Regions from separate parts of the uncultured Imperialibacter sp. genome, predicted to be linked through region 1. Evidence: riboswitches for the same ligand, from Rfam matches in the RefSeq annotation. Region 1 holds a riboswitch; the other holds the start of a gene.
What was found. Region 1 has a riboswitch for S-adenosylmethionine ahead of AAC052_RS01130 (homocysteine S-methyltransferase family protein). Riboswitches for the same ligand answer to the same signal wherever they lie in the genome.
Positions count from the first base shown of each region.

Region 1 (11,033 bases):
AAGGCACTTGGCGCTGCTGGTGTTAAAGTATACCAGACGAATATTCGCCTCCAGCTTTTGTGAACCCTCCAGAGCATATTGTTCAAGAATTCGATAGGTGCTTTGATAAAAATCTAACGAATTCTCAGGGGTGGAAACTCCACTGATGCTGAATGAAGCAACGTTCGGGTCGAACGAGATATCCGGGGTGTATTTCGTTCCCGTGATATTGAATCTTTTCATAGTCAAAGGCTGGATGTTGTACTAGTTAGTATCGAACTTGTATATAGCCTCGCTCATTCGGCATCAATTGCCTGCTGAACGGTATCAAAGTACTCTATTCTTAATTTGCTAAGAACTTCGTCAGGAAACTGCTTTAGCAGAGGCTTTCTCGCAGCCTCAACCGATTTTTTGAACCAGTCTATCTCAGGAAGGACTTTGAAATGTTTGTGAAGTCCGTACTCGAGCATTTTTGTTTTCCACTCTGTAAAGTACCATTTCATAGATGGTTGGTGAAAAGTTTTGAGTGACGACTTATCGAAAACAAATTTTGTAAAGCCGCCTTTCATCACCTCCTCTGCCAGCACCTGAAATGTCTCTTTAAAGTTCAAAATTGGCACATACCCCACTTTCATATTACACAAGACTATCCCCCTCTCAGGTGCTACGTAACACCTGGCAAATTCACTTTCAAAAACCTTAGTAAAACCTTCAATCTCCATAATGCTTCTTTATATGTGTAGTAACATTTACTGTTTTGTATTGTTTAACAATTTGTTGAGCGGGATGAAAAAAATTTTAAACAAATCCTGACACAAATCATTATTACTTAAATCGTTTTCGATGACCGAAAATTTAATAACTCTAACGCACAGCTTTCTCGAAGCCTACCCAGGGGCAAAAGGGGCAACATTGCAAAGTCTTGAAACTTCACTAGATATTAGTGTCGGTGAAAATACTGAGATCATAAGATCTCTGAATGAGATGACCATACTTGGGATTGATGAGTCATTTGACATTGAGTTCTCATATATTTTTAGCGATCATGGCACTGTTATCGTTTTTTTTATAGATCCTACCACATTTCTATCTGTTTTCACCACCGATGAGTTTCCTAATAAGGCGTTGGCTAAACAGATGTTCGACACCTACCAAAAAGTATTTCTTAATGAATTTACGTCTGAAAATCAAACAAGATGACCACAGTTGAATTGGTAGAGAATGTTCGTAATCATTTTCCAGAAGTGAAAGATGCAGGCTTTATCATCGACGAAAAACTGGACATCTATCTTCAGAGAAGTGATACCGATCCTGATGTCCTGGAGGGAATCATTATGCGGCTATACTTTTCCGCCAATGATGATGAGAAGGCAATTAGATATTTCATTAATCAATACAATGACGGCAAGTATATTTACTGTACCCGTCTAAATGATAATATTTGGTTTTTTCTACTGAGTACCGCAGAAGCATTCTCAAAACTCCATTTTTATCTGAAATTCTTACTTCCTGACAATGAGAGCCTCCAAGTGGATAGAAGCCAGCTTTCAGACAAAGGCGCATCATCAGACAAGTTCGGATCTGCTAAAAGAATTCAGGAAATGCTGTTTCAACACCCCGGGAAGTTTCTTGGAGAGGAACAAACTATTTTATGGCACCAGCCAAAAGATAAAATAGGCGGCGACTACTATTGGAGTAAACAAACGAAAGAAGCAATATGGGTTGCAATAGGAGATTGCACCGGTCATTCCGTGGAAGGCGCTCTCGCTACGGTAAGTATTCTTTCAATTATCAATCAAATTTTTGACGATGGAATGAAGCCCCATCAGCTCATAAAAAAATTATACTCCAGCCTTAACAACATGCAGCATCAAAAACTGGCTGAGGGATACGGTATTGGAAATGAAATGATTGTATTCAAATTCAACCTTCAGTCAAATGAAGTGCAATATTCCGGCACGGGCCTCCCAGTTTATGTAATAGGCTCTAAATTTCAGTTTCTAAAAATGAAAAGTGCTCATTTTGAACCCGATAGGGTACTTCGATACTTGCGATCCCGGCGCTTGGTACTTAAGCCCGGCACCACCATTTTTACTCATTCCGACGGCTTAACTGATCAACTTAGCAGAACAGGTAAAAAAATGGGCAGAGTAAGATTAGCTGAGGCCCTTCGCTCAACAACTCCATTATCCGCTAACGCTATTTCCCAAATATTCAACAATTGGAGGGAGCAAGCAGATCAAACTGACGATATTGTGGTGTTCGGATTTTCAAAATGAAAATCAAAACAAGGCAGATGCAATGTCCTTCACCGACTCAGCACGGCTCATGGTGTAGTAGTGCAGCACCGGCACTCCGCTGGCCATCAATTCTTTCGACTGATTAATACACCATTCAATACCCACCGCTTTGGCAGCCTTATTGTCCTTGCATTTTTCCAGTTCATTCACCAGGTCGTTGGGCAAGTTGATGAAAAACGACCGAGGTAATGCCGTCATTTGACGGACAGAGGTAATCGGCTTGAGGCCGGGAATAATGGGCACTGTTATGCCTTCTTCCCTGCACTTTTTCTCAAAAGCAAAAAACTCGTTGTTGTCAAAAAACATTTGAGTAACAATATACTGCGCTCCCATTTCAACTTTTCGCTTCAGATGGCGAATGTCCGTCGACAGGTTAGGCGCTTCGAAATGTTTTTCAGGGTACCCTGCCACTCCGATGCAAAAATTGGTGTGGTTGCCTTCCGTTTCCTCGTGGAGGTAACGACCATTATTCATATTGATCACCTGCTCCAGCAGTTCCGAAGCATATCTGTGCCCGTTGGGATCCGCTACGAAGGCCCCCTCCGACTTAATTGGGTCACCCCTTAACACCAGCACGTTATCAATACCAAGAAAGTCCAGGTCAATAAGTGCATCCTCAGTTTCATCTTTACTGAATCCTCCACAAATAATATGAGGAACTGCGTCGATTTTAAACCTATTGATAATGGCGGCGCAAATACCGACTGTGCCGGGTCTTTTTCTGATCGTCACCTTCTCCAAAAGCCCGTCCTGGCGTTTTTTGTACATGTACTCCTCCCTGTGGTAAGTTACATCTACAAAAGGAGGCTTAAACTCCATCAGGGGTTCTATAGTATCGATGATCGCCTGCATACTCTGCCCTTTTAGCGGAGGCAAAATCTCAAAAGAGAACAGGGTTTTCTTAGCGTTGTTAATATGATCTACTACTTTCATTTTTCAGCTATTGCAGCACTTCGGGTTACTCTGAAGTGTTTTTGATTAAATATTGTAATTGAGATTTGGCGCTAACCATTTTTCCATGTCTTCCAAAGAAAAGCCTTTGCGCTGTGCATATTCCTCTACCTGATCCTTTTCTACTTTGCCCAAACCAAAATACTTCGAATCAGGATGTGAGAAGTAAAAACCGCTTACCGCAGCCGCAGGGTACATGGCAAAAGACTCTGTAAGGATGATGCCAGTCTTTTTTTCTACATCCAGCAGGTCAAACAAAAGCCTCTTTTCCGTGTGGTCAGGACAGGCGGGGTAGCCCGGTGCCGGACGAATGCCGGCATAATCCTCCTTGATGAGCCGTTCGGTATCTAGTTTTTCATCTGGTGAATAGCCCCATAGCTCCTTCCTTACTTTTTCATGAAGCAATTCTGCAAAAGCCTCAGCCAACCGATCAGCAAGCGCTTTGGCCATGATGCTATTGTAGTCATCCTGATCCGCTTCGTATTTCTTGACGATAACGTCGAGCCCGTCGCCGGCTGTCACTGCGAATCCTCCCATATAGTCTTGCTTGCCAGTCTCTGCCGGCGCAACAAAATCGGCCAGGCTCAGGTTGGGCACCGTTGCTGCCTTTTTGCCCTGCTGGCGAAGGAAATGGAACGTGGTAAGCTCTTTTCCTGACTCATCCAAAATCCTCACATCTTCATGATCAACCGCTGTAGCTGGAAACAAGCCAACGATGCCATGGGCCTTCAGAGAGCCTTTAGCTATGATCTCGTCAAGCATGGCATTGGCATCGTTGTAGAGCTTTCTGGCCTCTTCGCCCACTACTTCATTGTCAAAAATAGCCGGATATTTCCCTTTCAGCATCCAGGTAGAGAAAAATGGCGTCCAGTCGATGTAGGGCCTTATCTCTTCGAGAGAATAATTCTTGAATACACTAACGCCCAGTGCATTTGGTTTCTTCGGTACAAAATCATCCCAATTGACAGGTGCCTTTTTCTTTCTCGCTTCAGCTATCGAAATGTAGTTCTTCTCCTTCTGCCTGCCAGCGTGGTCTGTTCTTGCTTCGTCATATTCCTTTCGAATTTTACTGGCAAAAGCTTCTCTCGTATCCGGACTTATGAGCTCGCTGGCTACGGGCACACTTTTGGATGCATCGAGCACGTGAACCACCGGCCCTGAGTAGTTGGGAGCAATTTTTACTGCTGTGTGAATACGGGAGGTGGTAGCCCCACCAATAAGCAATGGTGTTTTCATTCCCATTCTCTCCATTTCTTTGGCCACATGCACCATTTCGTCGAGTGATGGCGTAATCAAACCACTGAGGCCAATCACATCGGCCTTTTCACGAACAGCAGCTTCCAGGATTTTTTCGGCTGGCACCATCACACCCAGGTCGACAATGTCGAAGTTGTTACAAGCCAGCACCACACCTACTATGTTCTTACCGATGTCGTGAACGTCGCCCTTCACCGTGGCAAGAAGTATTTTTGCATTAGAGGACGTATTTCCTGTTCTTCTTTTCTCTTCTTCCATGAAAGGAATCAGGTAGGCCACCGACTTTTTCATTACTCTGGCACTTTTCACCACCTGGGGAAGAAACATTTTCCCTTCGCCAAAAAGATCGCCCACGATATTCATACCTGCCATCAAAGGCCCTTCAATTACTTTCAAGGGGCTTTGGTACTTGGCCCGAGCCTCTTCTGTATCGGCCTCCACAAACTCAACAATTCCTTTTACCAGTGCATGGCTTAATCTCTCCTCAACACTGCCCTTCCGCCATGCATCGTCCACCACTTTCACTTTGCCTTTCGACTTCACTGTCTCGGCAAACTCCAGCATTCTTTCGGTGGCATCTGGTCTGCGGTTAAGCAGCACGTCTTCTACTCTCTCTAAAAGGTCTTTGGGAATCTCATCGTAGACTTCAATCTGTCCGGCATTTACGATGCCCATATCAAGGCCGTGCTTGATGCCATGATAAAGAAACACAGTATGCATGGCTTCACGAACCGAGTCATTGCCTCTGAATGAGAAGGAAACGTTACTAATACCACCGCTTACCCGGGCATGAGGCAGGTTCTCTTTGATCCATTTGGTGGCCCTGAAAAAATCGAGCGCATTGTTGTTATGCTCGTCCATGCCCGTGGCGACAGGAAACACATTGGGGTCAAAAATGATATCTTCAGGAGGAAAATTAATTTTATCGACCAAAAGACGGTAACAACGCTCACAAATTTCAATACGGCGCTCGTAGGAGTCGGCCTGACCATCCTCGTCGAAAGCCATTACTACCACGGCGGCACCGTAACGTTTTACCTTTTTAGCCTGATCAAGGAACTCCTTCTCGCCTGCTTTCAAGCTAATGGAATTAACAATACCCTTGCCTTGCAAGCATTTTAGTCCAGCTTCAATAATATGCCACTTAGAAGAGTCAATCATAAACGGCACTCTGGCGATCTCCGGCTCGGCAGCCAGTAGGTTGACGAAGGTCACCATGGCCTTTTCGCCATCGAGCATGCCCTCATCCATATTGATATCGACGATTTGTGCGCCGTTTTGTACTTGCTCCAGGGCTATGCTAACAGCCTCTTCATAGTTACCCTCCAGGATCAATCGTGCGAACTTCTTGCTACCGGTTACGTTAGTCCGCTCGCCAATATTCACAAAGTTCGTCTCCTGATTGATAATGAGGGGTTCCAGGCCACTGAGCTTGAGTGGGCGAGGGTTGTTGGCGGCAATTCCACCGTCCACAGTTTCTTCGACTTTACTTGACATCTGTTAGTTTCTGTTGTAAAAATCCTCCGAGCCCTTATCGGATGGCGATTTCGGGTTCGTTGCTGTCTGGATACTAATTTCTATTTGACTTCATTCAAAAACCGGCTAGCTAGTAACAGCTTGGAGTGAGCCCACCTTCCTTGGCTGATACTTCGCTGCCGTTTCGGCAATTAACTTGATGTGGTCTGGAGTGGTGCCACAACAACCGCCGATTACGTTGATCATACCTTCCTTCAAAAACTCCTCAATTTGCGCAGCCATTTGCTCCGGCGTTTGGTCATACTGCCCAAATTCATTAGGCAACCCGGCATTGGGGTGAGCGCTTACGTTGAAAGTGGATTTCTCAGACATAATTTGCAGATAAGGCCTCAGCTGAGCTGCTCCAAGGGCGCAATTAAGACCAACACTCATCAATGGCATATGCTCCATGGAGATCAAAAACGCTTCCGTCGTCTGCCCTGACAGGGTGCGGCCACTGGCGTCAGTAATAGTGCCGGACACCATGATAGGCAGCCTCACTCCTCTTTCCTCAAACACTTCCTCGATGGCAAAAAGAGCGGCCTTGGCATTCAGGGTATCAAAAATTGTTTCTACCAGTATAATATCAACACCGCCGTCCATCAATGCACGCAACTGTTCTTTGTAGGCATCCTTCAATCCGTCGAAATCGATGGCCCGGTAACCGGGGTTGTTTACATCCGGAGACAGTGAGGCGGTCCTGTTGGTTGGCCCTATGGAGCCAGCGACGAACCTTGGTTTTGAGGGATCAAGAGCGGTTGCTTCGTCGGCAGCCTCCCTGGCAAGCCTTGCCCCCTGGAAGTTGATGTCATATACCATATGCTCCAAAGCATAGTCAGCCTGAGCGATGGATGTACCAGTAAAGGTGTTAGTTTCTGCTATGTCGGCTCCTGCTTCGAAGTATTTCTTGTGAATAGTCTTGATTACATCGGGCCTGGTGATATTGAGTAAATCACTGTTTCCCTTCAAGGGGATATGATGATCCTTGAGTGCCTCATTCCTGAAATCTTTTTCTTCCAGGTTGTAGCGCTGAATCATGGTACCCATGGCACCGTCAAGCACAAGAATTCTTTCCTTTAAGATTTCTTCTATATTCATAAAAGTGTTTTTGTTTTGGTTTGAAATATTCCAGCGAAAGCATAGAACACTTTACCAGCCACATTAATTCTCTTATCAGGAAAGGTATCCAAAGGAAGGATTACGCTTATCTGTCTCGGATGAATAATGCTTTACACATTACATTTTCCAAGTGGGAGTTGGCACCTATTCCCCAGGGAGGTGGAAGGTTGCCAAGACTTCAAAGGGCCCATCCCTCAGTCTTTCTTGATAAGAGGTGCAAATATACCACAATTGGCATAACTAAAAATATTTGCATATTTAAACTGAGCTTAAATTTTGACTATATGCGCCGCCAACTGATTATTTTAATTATTTCGATTTCATTTTCGCCAACCATTCCACTATCTGCTAAAAACCAGACCCTTACGCCACTTGATTCCTTAAAAGCTGCCCTGTCACAGGCCTCTTCCGCCGAAGTTAAGTCGGACTTGTACAATTCCCTTTTTATAGAAACCATCAAATTTTCACCAGATGAGGCAAAAAATTATGCACAACTCCAAATCAACTTAGCGGGAAAGGAATCGCTGAGCAAAGGCCTCGCACAGGGGCTCAACAACCTCTCGGTATATTATAACAGTCAGGGAAAATTAGACTCGGCGAGCTATTTTATTGAACAAACCATTCTCGCCTACCAAAAAACAAAAGACCTCAGCGGCCTTGGAGGTGCCTACCTTAACCTCGGCAACCTGAACAGGCAAAGTGGGGACTTTCCTTCCGCCATCTCCGCTTACAAAAAGGCTTCCAGCTATTTTTCTCAAGCCGGAGAAACAAGCAAATATGCCTCCGCTATAAACGGTGTCGGCAACGCCAAAAGAAACCTTGGAGAGCTGGATTCGGCCCTGTTCTTTTACAAAACGGCTCTCGACGTTACCGATACCGCTACGCTTCAGGCAATCGCTTTTATGAATATTGGAAATGTGCTGGCTCAAAAAGGCGAGTATGAAGAGGCGGTGGTATATCACCTGAAATCGGTGAAAATAAAAGAAGAACTGAACGACCGGAGAGGCCTGATGTCTTCGTACATCAATATGGGAGTGATTTACTCAAGGCTTGAGCAATTTGACAAATCGGAAGCCTCTTATCACAAGGCTATCAAGGAGGCTGAAGCCATGGGCATCAAGCAAAGCATGGCAATGGCGTACAACAACATCGGCACCAACAAAGCCCGGCAGAAAGACTTCGACTCCGCAGCTTTTTATTTCAAAAAGTCGCTTGACATTAGAAAGACGCTCGGAAATCGAATGGAAATCGGAATGTCGGAGAATAACCTTGGCAACGTGTACCGTGATTTAGGCAACCTCGATAGTGCCCTTCATTATCATGAACTGGCCCTCCAAAGCAAATTGGAAGCCAACGACAAATACGGCATCCCTTCGGCCTACTACAATACTGGCTCGATACTGTCGCTTCTTGGCCGGGCGGAAGCCGAAGAATACATACTGAAAGGCTACGATATGGCCAGGGAGGTGAGTCCCGTGTTGGAAGAAGAGGCTGCCAAAACATTGTTCGATCACTATCAGGCCAGAAAAAATTACAAAGCTGCCCTCGACATCCAAACCAGGTTAATAGCCCTGAAAGACACTTTAAGAAGTGAAGAAACGAAAAAAAGGATTGAAGAACTGGAGAAGAAATATGAATCGGAGAAGAAGGACAACGAAATAGCCCTGCTGGCCAAAGACAATGAGCTCCAGGCACAAAAAATAGCTCAAACGGAGACTGAGAGAATCATCTACATCATTAGCGTTATTTTCATCATTGGCTGGGGTTTTGGCTTCTTTTACCTGCAGCGAAAGAAACACCAGGCGGATCTTTTTCTGGCTGAAAAGGAAAAGCTTGTATTCGATCAGAAAATCAAACAGCTGCTGAAGGAATCTGAAATAACGAGGATAGAGTCGCTGCTAAAAGGCCAGGAAGAAGAACGGAAGCGAATGGCAAGAGAGCTTCACGATGGGCTGGGCGGTATGCTGGCGGCCCTCAAAATCAGCTTGCAAAGTGATGTAAAAGGTGGCTCAGCCAATAACCGGGCTGTAATGCTTGCGGAAAAGTCGGCCGATGAGGTTAGGAAAATATCTCACAATTTGATGGCTGGAGCACTTCAGAAATACGGTTTGGTGGAAGCGCTCAAGGACTTAAGCCGTCAGGTAGAGGAAAGCACAAACCTAAAGCTCAATTTCTATTGCGACCGGGATGAATACACATTGAACCCAGAAGCAGAAACACACTTATTCCGGATGCTTCAAGAGATTATAAGCAACTGTCTGAAGCATGCAAAGGCCAGTGAATTAAGTATTCAAATTCATCAGGAGGATGATACCATTCACATTACCACCGAAGATGATGGCGTTGGGTTTGATCCCAACAAGGTAATGAACGGTATTGGCACGGACAATATCAGGGATCGGGCAGAAGCGCTGCACGCTAAACTTTCTGTGGAGTCATCAAAAGGTAGAGGGTGCACTTATTTTATCGAGGTGCCAATTGTGGTCAATCAACTAACTTAAAATTACCCGTTTTAGGGTATTTATTTCCTTTGCCAAAAGCGTGTAATTGACGGAAAATTACACGTATGAATTTCGTGATCGTTGCTGTGTCCGGATTGCTGATTGGCGGCTACACTTACCTGCTAGCAAGCGGCTTACGGCTAAGAAGGAAACTTAAATCTTTAAAAAAAAGCTCACAGCCCAACCCTAAGCTGCACGCAATAGTGCTGCCTGGAAAAAACTTCGTAGAGGACGTTTATCAATTGACAACTCTTGAAAATAATCCTGGCCTCCCCTCCCTTCCAACCCCAGCTATTACCCTTCCTCGTATTAAAACAACTCTTAGCGAGCTTATCACCAACAAATTCATCGACCACGTATCGTTGTATGTGACTCAGTTCAATCTCAAGAATAATAAAAGTATAGAACTAACCATCGTAAAAGGGCAATGCAATTTATCGTTTAAAGACAGTCTTTTACTTCTAACGAGTATCCATTCATTGGTGAGTGACAGCAGTCACAGTGAGGCCGGGCAAACAAGTCTCTTCGTTCTGGCTACAACTCCCTTTCAACTCTCGATAACTACCTCGGGTATGAGAGTGAATGAATCTTCCATTTATTCTTTGGTTGTTGAAGAAATACAGCAATCTTCATCACTGGAAATCATATCCCATGAAACAACCCGCTTAGGTGAAAGGTTAGTAATTGGTGTGACTGAGACGAAAGATGACGATAGTAATAGCCGACGACCACGAAATTTTCAGAGAAAGTATTAGCTCACTTTTAACAGGAAAAGGAGGTTATGAGGTGCTGGCTACCTGCAGAAATGGGCTTGATGTGTTGAAGGCCGTAGAAGAATTGCAGCCCGGGCTGGTGTTAATGGATGTAAAAATGCCGGCCATTGACGGCATAAAGGCAACAGAATCTATCAAAAAGGACTTCCCCTCAATTAAAGTGCTGGCCTTAAGCATGTCGGACGACCCTGCAGATATCGCTGGAATGATAGAGGCTGGCGCTGATGGCTATATTTTGAAAACTGCCGACGTAAAAGATTTCATGGAGGCTGTGACAATGATTGCAAACGGAAAAAAGTACTTTCCTGCACAAACTATGAAGATGCCATCTGGTCACAGAGAGGGTATTTTACTTAGCAAACGGGAAATTGAAATCGTGCGCCTCATTGCCATGGAGTATAGTGCGGAAGAAATTGCCACTCAGCTTTTTATTTCCCATCTAACAGTCGAAAAGCATAAAAACAACATTCGCCGCAAGCTGAACACCACCACCGTTGGGCTGGTAAAATTTGCCATTAGAGAAGGGATAATTTAGCCGGGCGGCGCTTCCTAATCGGAATTCTTCTAATTTCGCAGCGTGAAACTAGCTGCCGTAGATATTGGCTCCAATGCCATTAGAATGCAGGTCACTAACGTGA
Region 1 is NZ_CAXBCJ010000001.1:234,153-245,185, forward strand. Features, by position in the region: gene AAC052_RS01100 (DUF1987 domain-containing protein) at 1-222, opposite strand, end outside; gene AAC052_RS01105 (hypothetical protein) at 276-701, opposite strand; gene AAC052_RS01110 (hypothetical protein) at 823-1,179, shown strand; gene AAC052_RS01115 (PP2C family protein-serine/threonine phosphatase) at 1,176-2,258, shown strand; gene metF (methylenetetrahydrofolate reductase [NAD(P)H]) at 2,262-3,212, opposite strand; gene metH (methionine synthase) at 3,258-5,984, opposite strand; gene AAC052_RS01130 (homocysteine S-methyltransferase family protein) at 6,090-7,100, opposite strand; SAM riboswitch class I at 7,204-7,335, opposite strand; gene AAC052_RS01135 (sensor histidine kinase) at 7,406-9,622, shown strand; gene AAC052_RS01140 (hypothetical protein) at 9,688-10,377, shown strand; gene AAC052_RS01145 (response regulator transcription factor) at 10,328-10,930, shown strand; gene AAC052_RS01150 (phosphatase) at 10,973-11,033, shown strand, end outside.

Region 2 (11,033 bases), on a different contig from region 1:
TTGGCATTGCGGGCTCCACCAACAATGGCGCCATCGACAAGCTCAATGAACTCGCAACACTTGCCAAAAAATATAAATTGTGGTACATGGTAGACGCTGCCTACGGCGGCCCTGCGGCTGGCACCGCTGTTGCTGGTCATCTTTTCAGGGGCATGAGCGAGGCTGATGCCGTTCTTGTGAACCCACATAAATGGCTCTATGTGCCCTTCCAGGTGGCCGCTGTTATTGTGAGAAAAAAAGAGCACCTCAAAAACACCTTCAGCCTGGTGCCCGACTACCTTCGGGGCGGTTCGAAAAAAACGGAGCGAGAAGACCTGATGGATTTGACGCTACAGCTCACCAAAGATTTTAAAGCGCTCAAGGTATGGATGACGTTCAAAGCCTACGGGGCGAAAAAATTGCGACTAGCAATCGAGAATGATATTGCGGTAGTGAGGTATTTCCAGGGGCTAGTGAATGCCTCCGAAGATTTCGAAATGCTGGGGCCGGCCAATTTGTCGATAGCTACCTTCCGTTATGTGTCGGAGAACGATGGAATAAAAAGTAACCAGGCAAGAGTTGACGCAGTAAACGAGCGGATACTTGAACTGATTGAAGAAGATGGGCGTATCTTTTTTGCTGGTACCCGTATTGATAACAGGCCCGCTTTGCGCATCAACTGCAATAATTACAGAAGGACAAAAGCCGATATTGACTTTTTACTGATGGTACTGAGAGAATTGGGGGAGAAGGCACTGTTGAGATCCGTTTAGTCGATTTTGCATTATATTTGTCTTACATGAAAACAATTACGCTCAATCTTCCGGAAGAAACCGACGAGAAAGAAGTCAAAATGATCGTTGCTTCATCACTCTTCGAAAAAGGGATATTGTCATCTGGCCAGGCTGCCACCTTTGTTGGCATCTCCAAACGAGAATTTATTGAAACCGTTGGCAACTACGGAGTGTCGATTTTCGGAGAAACAGCAGATGACCTGAAGAAGCCGTTTCCCAATGGCTGAGATTATTATCTCCGACACAAGCTGTCTAATTGCTTATCAACGAATTGACAGGCTAGACATCCTTCAAAAGTTATTTCATGAGGTGATCATTACTGAGCAGGTTCTCTCAGAGTTTGGCTATGCTGTACCTGAATGGATAAAGGTCAAATCAGCGCCGCCCCCGTTTAGTCATAGCATTCTTGAAACGCTCGATTTGGGAGAAGCAAGTTCAATTTCGCTTGCTCTAAAAACACCTGGTTCAATTCTAATCCTTGACGAGCGGAAAGGAAGGAAAGTTGCCACCGACCTGGGCCTGGAAATTATAGGATCAATAAGAGTCCTCCTCCTCGCAAAAGATAAAAAGATTATTCCAAGTGTGCGTGAGATGGTGGATCAGCTTTCAGAACACAAATTCCGATTTTCCACACACGTCGTCAGGCAGCTTTTGATAGAGGCAGGAGAAGCATAGCTACACCGCCACCATCACCCTCTTATAAAACTTCTCAATAGAAGCGCCAATGGCTTCCCATTCTATAAGAAAGCCATCGTGCCCATAGAGCGAATCGATGATATCCAGCGAGGCATCGTCGACATGAGAGGCCAAAAACACCTGCTCATCTATTGGAAACAAAATGTCGGACCTGATGCCAACAAAGTGTGAGTTGGCTTTTATCTGTGAAAGTGCTTTCTCTATGCTGCCTCTGCCTCTGCCTACGTTATGTGAATCCATCGCTTTTGATAGCCTCCAGTAGCTATAGGCATTGAAACGCTTCTTCAGCTTTTCTCCCTGGTACTGCTGATAACTCGACGCCAAATAGTCATCCGTTTTCTCTGTTGTGTCCTCCTCCTGGGTTCTTTGGTAGGTGAGGTAGTGCCTGTACGAAAGCAGGGCGATTGTTCTGGCAGTCTTCATTCCCTCAAGTCCTGCATCCGGTTTACTTTCTTTAAAGGTAGCGTCGTTCGCAATCGCCATCCTCTGCGACTCGTTGAAAGCAATGCCCCAGGGTGAATGGTGGGCGTTGGTGGAAACCCCGATGAGGTTCTCGAACACGTCAGGCTCAATAATGGCCCACTCCAGTGCTTGCTGCCCTCCCATAGAGCCGCCAATGAGGGTGTGGACTTTTTCAAAGCCGAGGGATTTTCTTAATTGAATAAAAGCGCCAACTATGTCTCTATTGGTGGGCGTGGGAAAATCGTGAAAGTAGGGCTTGGCTGTCGAAGGGTTTTTATCGAGTGCATTGGTTGAGCCGTAGCAACTCCCCAGCATATTGGCACATATCACAAAAAACTTCTCAGGATCATACACTTTACCGGGCCCAAACAACCCTGGCCACCACTCTGAAGGATTAGAATTGCCCGTAAGTGCATGACATACCCACACAACGTTGTTCCTTTCGGGGTTTAGCTTACCAAATGTCGTATAGTGCAAATGGTACTCTGTCAATTCCCGACCGGACTCAAGTTTCAATGGCTGGGTCGATCTGTATAATTCCTCGGTTATTTTCACTAAGTCCTCTTCTTTTGGGTTAAAATTCCTCCCGGCCATTGGATGTATAGCCGGGAGGTAAGTCATCAATTAACCTGTATATATAATTAACTAAAATTTACTTTTTAAGCTGGTCAAAAGCCTGTATCAAGTCTGCTTTAATGTCATCTACATGCTCGGTACCAGCCGACAGTCGCAACAAATTAGGGTCAACCCCAGCTTTTAGCTGCTCCTGCTCGCTCAACTGTTGGTGCGTCGTCGACGCCGGGTGAATAATCAGGGTTTTCGAGTCACCCACGTTGGCCAGGTGGCTCACGAGTTTCAATGAATCGACAAACTTTTCTGCGTTGGCCTTACCTCCTTTGACTTTGAATGACAACACACCACCAAAGCCTCTTTTCAGGTATTTCTTGGCCAATGCGTGGTATTTGCTGCTAGCAAGTCCCGGGTAGTTCACGCTTTCAACCAGAGGATGTTTCTCCAGCCATTGCGCCAACTCAAGGGCGTTCTGCACGGTTCTGTCTAGTCTTAGAGAAAGTGTCTCAATGCCCTGGAGCAAAAGGAAAGAATTGAATGGGCTTATGGCCGGGCCGAGGTCACGTAAACCTTCCACCCTGGTTCGGATAGCAAAGGCAATGTTGGGCAGCCCCAGTGGGTTTCCTTCACCAAACACTTCCCAGAAGTTCAACCCATGATACCCTTCAGATGGCTCCGAAAACTGCTTGAACTTTCCATTGCCCCAGTTGAAGTTTCCTCCGTCAACGATGATTCCTCCTATACTTGTGCCATGACCGCCTATCCACTTGGTGGCAGATTCAACCACCACGTTCGCTCCGTGCTCCAACGGTCGAAACAGATAGCCACCGGCGCCAAAGGTGTTGTCAACCACCAAAGGAATATTATGCTTCTTCGCTACTGCTGCTATCGCTTCAAAATCAGGGATATTGAATTCCGGATTGCCTATCGTTTCAAGGTAGAGGGCTCTGGTATTTTTGTCGATTAGCTTTTCAAACTCGGCCGGTGAGTCATTTTCTACAAACCTCACGTCAATCCCCAACCTCTTGAAGGCAACTTTGAACTGATTATAAGTGCCTCCGTACAAGTGGTTGGTAGATACCAGGTTTTGGCCTGCTTCCAAAATGTTGTGCAAGGCCAAAAGCTGTGCGGCCTGGCCCGATGCTGTTGCCACTGCAGCAACACCACCTTCGAGGGCCGCTATTCTCTTCTCGAAAACATCCGTTGTCGGATTCATGATCCGTGTGTAGATGTTCCCAAATTCTTTCAGGGCAAACAGGTTGGCACCATGCTCAGAGTTTTTGAATGTATAGGAGGTGGTTTGATAAATAGGCACCGCCCTCGACTGTGTGGCTGAATCTACTTCCTGACCTGCATGTAATTGCAGTGTTTCAAATCTTAATTGTGACATATTATATGGTGTTTTTAAATTGAAGTTGAATTAAAAAATTGCCTGTAACGGGTTGGCTCCCTGGCCAATAGTCCGTCGTTTGCTGCTAAGCGACAAAGGCAAAAGCGCCTAGCAGCACATACAGCAACAACAGCAGGCAAAAGCCGCCCTGATTGAAAAATTTAATACATGAAATGTGTGAGCCGATGACCGGCCGTGCGATGAGATAGCGACTGTCGCTAGAAGAGATTCCTGATTTTTCATTTTGCTCTCAATTTATATTCTCCGCCAACCGGCGGATCAGGATTTAGCACCTTACCACCTTGAGTGGCCGGTTGCTAGCGCTTCATAGAGCCTGTCTCTCCACGCTTCTTTATAAATCAATTGCTAAGAATTGACTTGAAGGCACAAACGTAGATACGGCGAATTATGTTTCCAAACATTTTGTAGAAAATTTCCTGAGCGCTGATTTTGAAGGTATAGCCTCGAAAATGAAGCATTTTATTTTGTGCTCTCCTGACAATTAACTCAAATGCGGTCTTCTAAATATTCATATTCAGCTATATTTGGGCCCGATTAAAATGAAAATCATGAGAAAGAAGATTGTAGCAGGAAACTGGAAAATGAATAAGAACCTGGAAGAAGGACATCAGCTAACTTCCGAGGTGGTTAACATGGTGAAGGATGAAGTGACCAGCGACGTGCAGGTGGTTTTATGTACCCCTTTTGTTCATTTAAACTCTATCAGCAAACTTTTGACAGGAAGTAAAAACGTAATGCTTGGTGCCCAAAACTGTAGCGAACATGCGTCAGGTGCTTACACAGGCGAAACGTCTGTTTCGATGCTCAAGTCTGTCGGCACTCAGTTTGTCATCATAGGCCACAGCGAGCGAAGAGAATACTTTGGAGAAACAGATGCTCTTTTTGCAAAAAAGGTTGATGCGGTGCTTGCAGCTGGCATGACTCCTATTTACTGCTGCGGAGAGAAGCTGGAAGTGCGTGAAGCCAACGATCATATTAAATTGGTAACTGCGCAGGTATCAGAAGCGCTTTTTCATCTTTCAGCAGATGCTCTTCAAAAAGTAGTGATTGCCTATGAGCCTGTTTGGGCTATCGGAACCGGTAAAACAGCCTCCTCTGCACAAGCGCAGGAAATGCATGCTGAAATCAGGGCTCACCTGGCTGGAAAATATGGCAAGAATGTTGCCGAAGAGATTACTATACAATACGGCGGCAGTGTGAAGCCGGACAATGCAGTCGAGATTTTTGCCCAGCCCGACGTGGATGGCGGACTGATCGGTGGCGCTTCTCTGAAGTCACGTGACTTTGTCGACATTGTAAAAGCAATGAAGTAAATGAACATTTTCGTTTTCCTCGGTTTAATTAGTCTAAGCCTTTCTTCCGTTGACGAACCAATGGTTGCTGCAGATCAGGATTTCTGTGGTGTTTATGGTGCCATATACGTGGAAACAGACAGAAGAAGGGCTGACTACCTGGTTTTTGAAGATGAAAACGAAGCTTTTGCCGACATATTGATTTTCAAGGAGAGCAGCAGGGTTTTTGCTGACAGGCAGGGGATTTGGTACTTCACCAAAAACCGGGGCCTGGCCGACTTCACGATATATTATGTCAAAGAAAAAGGCCAGCAACACTTTTCTGTTAATTTCACTGATACCGAATCATTTGCCGGCTGCAGATAGGCAGTTAACCACCCTAATCCAGGTCAACTATGGACTTTATCGAATTGCAAATTAAGACCTCCAGGGATCTTGCAGATATCCTCATAGCCGAGCTGGGAGAAATTGGCTTTGACACCTTTGAGGAAACTGACGAGGGGTTTAATGCCTACATTTTGGAAGGGAGCTTCCAAGAGGCTGACGTCAAAGAAATTATTCAGAAGTATTCTTTCCTTGGCATCGCCAGCTACGAAACTGTAAAGATTCCAAAGGAGAATTGGAACCAAAGCTGGGAAACAAACTACCACCCCATCGAAATCCCAAGTCGCTGCAGGGTCAGGGCTTCTTTTCATAAACCCGACCCATCTTTTCCGTTGGAAATCGTTATCAACCCAAAAATGTCGTTCGGCACAGGGCACCATTCCACCACCTATCTCATGATGGAGTTGCTTCTTGATAGCGACCTAAAGGGAAAGTCGGTGTTTGATTTTGGTACTGGCACCGGCATATTGGCCATTTTAGCGGCCAAACTCGGTGCTGCGCACATCGACGCCAGCGACATCGACGAATGGTGTATAGAAAACGGCATGGAAAACATCGCTATTAACGATTGCAGTAATATCAAAATCCAGCTAGGCACTGTAAAGGAAGTAAAAAAGAACCCTTCTTACGACCTGGCCATCGCCAATATCAATCGAAATGTGTTGCTGGAAGAAATGTCAGACTATGCCGCTGTGCTTCCGGAAGGCAGCAAGCTGTACCTAAGCGGCTTCTACGAAACTGACCTACCAGTAATTGAGGAAAAAGCCTCGTCACTTGGCCTCAGCAAGACCACCCATAGGGTGCGAGAGAAGTGGGTGGCTGCTGCTTTCGAAAAAAAGGCGGTTGAATAGATAGTAACAGGCCCTCATTTTTCGTTACCTTTGAAGTTATGCAGGTGTTTTTAAGGGAACGGTTATCTCTAAAAATGAGATTCTTAGCAATATTGCTATTGCTGTCCTCACATCTATGGGCTCAACAGTTTACCTTTTCCACTGACCCTAACACATTCGGGCAAGATTTATCAAACGGTATAAGACAGATTGACAATGAAGGTGCGGCCAAGATCGCCGCTGACTTTGTCACCGTGTGGAATTCGGGTCAGATCAATGCCGACCAGAAGAAAATTATTATTGATATCGCCGTCAAAATGCGGGATCGGAGAATGCGCACCTACCCATATTTCGAGTTCTTCGGTGCCTACATAGCCTACGCCATTCAAAAGGAAAATATCAGCTCCACCGAGCTCACAAATCTTCTCAAGATCAACAATCAGGTAGTCGACACCTATCGCAACAAGGAGTACAGCGAGTTTTTGCTCATGCTCAATCAATTTTTTGCCCGAAGGGCTTTGTACTACACCAAATACTTCAAACTATATGCCGAGGGAGGCACTTATGGCTTTGAATTGGACGAGGCAGAGCCGGCCTATGTATTGCCTGCTGAGGAGCCCCCGATCGAAGAGGAAATCCCGGCAGATAGCGGCTGGGGAACGTCCGACAGCAGCAACGATGGTTGGGGCACACCCTCTAATAGCGGATGGGGCAATGACTCAGGATGGGGTAACGACCCGGTAGCCGAGCCTGAGCCGGTTGCTGATGCTTTTGTGGCAGAGGTAGTTAGTCAAGCACTACTTCCCGAAGTGAGTGGGCCTGTGATAAAACTCAACAATGTGAATTTCAGGTTAGTAACACCCTATGACTCCGTCGGCATCCAAAACACGTCGGGCTCGGTTGTCATCCACGACAAAGTGTTTGTGGGCACCGGGGGTAAATTTAACTGGCCCGGCGAAGCAAATGGTGCGGAAGCCGCCTCAGTTACCTTTACTGATTACAGCTTTGAAATCACGAAACCAAGAATAAGTGCGGAGAAGGTCAGCCTCAGCTTCCCTGCCTGGTTTGATGGAGAAGCAGAGGGAATTTTCGACTTTAAGAGCTATCAGAGAACCGACAAAGAGGAGCTGTATTTTCCTCAGTTTACTTCCTACTATGCCGACATCACTTTAAAACTTAAAGCCCCAAATGCTACATATACCGGGGGATTTTCCATCATAGGAAATAAATTTTACGGCACATCCGCCCTTAAGCGACAGTCTGTGCTCAATATCAGAGACGACTTCGGCCGTTCTTTCACAGCAAGGGGCGTCAAGTACGCCTTCGAGGACTCCCTGATAACGTCGGACAGGGCAATGGTCACCATTTACCACAACGGTGATTCGATCTTCCACCCTCAGAATAAACTGGTTTTTGACGAGGGCAAAAACCTGCTCACCTTATACAGAGACCAGAATAAATTCAAAGGCACACCCTATTCGTCATCGTTTTTCCTGATGGACTTCAGTGCTGATAAAATCAGTTGGGATTTGAAGACCGACAGCCTCGATATCTCTATTATGAATGCCCGAAACCGTATTCCTGCGGTTTTCGAGTCTCAAGACTATTTTAGTGAAAAGCGGTTCTCAATGTACCCGGGTTTGTTTGGTTATCACCCCATCATGGCTGTGGTTCGGTATGCAAGGAATTCAGGAGCAAGTGAGTTTTACCTCCGCGACATGACAACTGCCTATAAGCTCGACTACAACCAGGCGCTGGCAGCAATGAATTTCCTTTACCAAAATGGCTTCATCAATTTCCAGCCTGAAACAGGCTTCATAAAGGTGAAGGACAAATCTTTTCACTATATTCTATCTAATCAGAATAAGAAAGACTACGATAATCTAATCTTGCCTTCTCTTACTGAGCGGTATCCGAACGGCACCCTCAACTTTGGCACCAAAGAGCTCACGGTTAGAGGTGTAGACAGGGTGTATATCACTACTGACCTGAAGGTTTACATGGAGCCAGACAGTGGCGTGGTAAAAATTCTCGAGGGTAGAGATTTGTTATTTAATGGAATGGTGAATGCCGGAGATTTCGTTTACAAAGGAAAGGACTTTCAGTTTCAGTATGCCGACAACCTCTTCGCCATGCCGACTATTGACTCTATCAGGATTCAGATACCGGTGCCTGACTCACTCAAGGTTGAAGGCGGTGAAGAAAAGACAGCCTTGCACAACCATCTCGAACTCACCTCCGGAACCCTCTTTGTAGAAAGCCCCGATAACAAGTCAGGAAAAAAGCAAAACCTCCAGTATCCTTACTTTACTTCCGATTCCGAAGCCGTTGTTTTCTTCGACTCTAAGGAGATTCTTAAAGGGGCTTATAACAAGACAGTCAGGTTTGTGATACCGCCATTCGAAATAGACAGCTCCAACAGAAGTGATGGAGCAAGTATAAGTTTTGAGGGCACCTTCTATGCAGGAGACATATTGGAGCCGTTTGAGGAGAAGCTTGTTATTCAACCTGATAAGTCGCTGGGCTTTGAGCATAAAATACCTGAGAGCGGTTACAAGCTGTATGGGGGCACCGGAACACTCTACAACAACCTAAGCCTGAGCTACCAGGGCTTGAGGTCAAATGGAAAGATTGACTACTTAACGACCACCGTATACTCCAACGACTTTATTTTCTACTTAGATTCTACTTCAGCCATCGCTCAAAATGGCGAAATCAGACCGGGCAACTTAGGGTCGGCCTCCTTCCCACAAGGTATAATGGGAGCCCTGAGAATGAAATGGCTGCCCAAAAAAGACAGCATGTTTCTCAAAAACATCGGTGACCCCATTGAGCTGTACAATGGCACGGCCAAGCTTCAGGGGGCTGCGAACATTACTGCCAAAGGGGCCTTTGGGCTTGGTACGCTGGAGACACGAGGATCGAGGGTAAAGTCGAAGCAGTTTAGTTTTTCGGAAACAAAATTCAGCGCCCGCCACGGAGCGTTTGAAATTTTGACTGACAACCCTGAGAAACCAGCCATGGCTGGCGAGGACATTGCGTTGAATTTTGACCTTGCAGCAAATGTGGCAGACGTTCACCCTGAAAAGGCTGGTGTGGCGGCTATTGGCTTCCCTTATGCACAAATGAAAACGTCAATTACCAACGCTATTTGGAACCTAAACGACCAAAAGATTACGATGAGCAAGCCGGCTAATGTTGCCATCGAAGACTCCTACTTCTACTCAACCCGACCAGATCTGGATTCGCTGGCGTTTAACGCAACAGCGGGTATTTACGACATCAACCGCTACGAGTTGAACCTGCAAGGCATTCCGTACATCACAGTGGCGGATGCGGAAATCACGCCGGAAAACGAAGAGATTACGATCCTTGAGAACTCAACACTGCAGGAGCTTAAAAATGCTATTGTCAGGATTGACACTGCCAATCGTTACCATACCCTGACCAACGGACTCATCACCATTGTCGACAGAAATAAATTCACTGGCAGCGCTCTGTATCAGCTCGTCAATGCGGCGCAGGACACTTTTACGATCAAGTTCAATCAATTTGAGCTTCAGAATGTGCCCATAGCCAAGAACAGGTTCAAGACGATGACGGTGTCGGAAGGCGAAGTGCTGGAAGACCAGGATTTTGTGATGTCGCCAGGGTTCCTGTACAAAGGTCGGGCTAAAATGTATGCAGACAGGAGGGCGCTTGAGCTGATTGGCGGGGTGAAGCTCGACTGGAAAAAAGAAAGGGACTCTCAGTGGATCAGCTATACTAACAAAACTGAAAATCCTGAAGTGCTTGTCAACTTTGATGCCTCGACGGCTGAAGCGGGCCAAAAGCTAGTCGCCGGTCTACACTACGATTCATTTGATGACATTATATACCTGACCTACATTAACGACAAAAACGACCCGGCGGACTTTGACCTTTTCACGCCTCATGGCATCCTTTCTTATAATCTCGAAGGCGATTTCTACAAAATAGAGGACAAAGCCAAGTCAGACGGGAATTCCTACGCTGGCAGCACATTCATTTACTCCGAAAGCACCAACAGCGTGATCTTTGAAGGCCCCGTAACCTTTATAAAGAACAGCCCGGATTTTACATTAAAGGCATCTGCAAAAGGTATTGGCCGACTCGACTCCTCTTACTTTAAAATGACGGCTTTTTTAACGGCCGATTTCAAAATTAGCCCTGCCGCAACCGACATAATGACAAAGGATCTGGTTGACATTATTGAGCGCCTCGGGGCTCCACAAGCCAATAGCATACAGGGTGACTTGGTTTATCTCCTCGCCAATCTCACCAGTGATCAAATTGCCAAGAGCTATGAAAACAACTCTTTGAAAAATTACGTGCCATTGGTGTCTATTTCACCAGAGCTTCAAAAAGCGCTGTCTCTCTCGGAGGTAAACTTGCAGTGGAATGCTACTCACAAGGCCTGGTACAACGATGGAAAGATTGGCATTTCAAACATTTTCAGAAATGACATAAACGCAGTAGCTGATGGCTTTGTTGAAATCAAGAGAGACCCCCTCGGAGACATTGTAAATATTTTCATCATGTTTTCAGAGGCCACGTGGTATCACTTCAGGTTCGACCAAAACAGGCTCCTGATTCT
Region 2 is NZ_CAXBCJ010000007.1:122,571-133,603, forward strand. Features, by position in the region: gene AAC052_RS11745 (aminotransferase class I/II-fold pyridoxal phosphate-dependent enzyme) at 1-752, shown strand, start outside; gene AAC052_RS11750 (UPF0175 family protein) at 779-1,000, shown strand; gene AAC052_RS11755 (DUF3368 domain-containing protein) at 993-1,448, shown strand; gene metX (homoserine O-acetyltransferase) at 1,449-2,552, opposite strand; gene AAC052_RS11765 (O-acetylhomoserine aminocarboxypropyltransferase/cysteine synthase) at 2,584-3,891, opposite strand; SAM riboswitch class I at 4,144-4,252, opposite strand; gene tpiA (triose-phosphate isomerase) at 4,461-5,225, shown strand; gene AAC052_RS11775 (DUF6150 family protein) at 5,226-5,570, shown strand; gene prmA (50S ribosomal protein L11 methyltransferase) at 5,600-6,439, shown strand; gene AAC052_RS11785 (hypothetical protein) at 6,514-11,033, shown strand, end outside.
Region 2: it holds a riboswitch for S-adenosylmethionine, as region 1 does, so the genes downstream of both, AAC052_RS11765 (O-acetylhomoserine aminocarboxypropyltransferase/cysteine synthase) here and AAC052_RS01130 (homocysteine S-methyltransferase family protein) in region 1, are expected to answer to the same signal.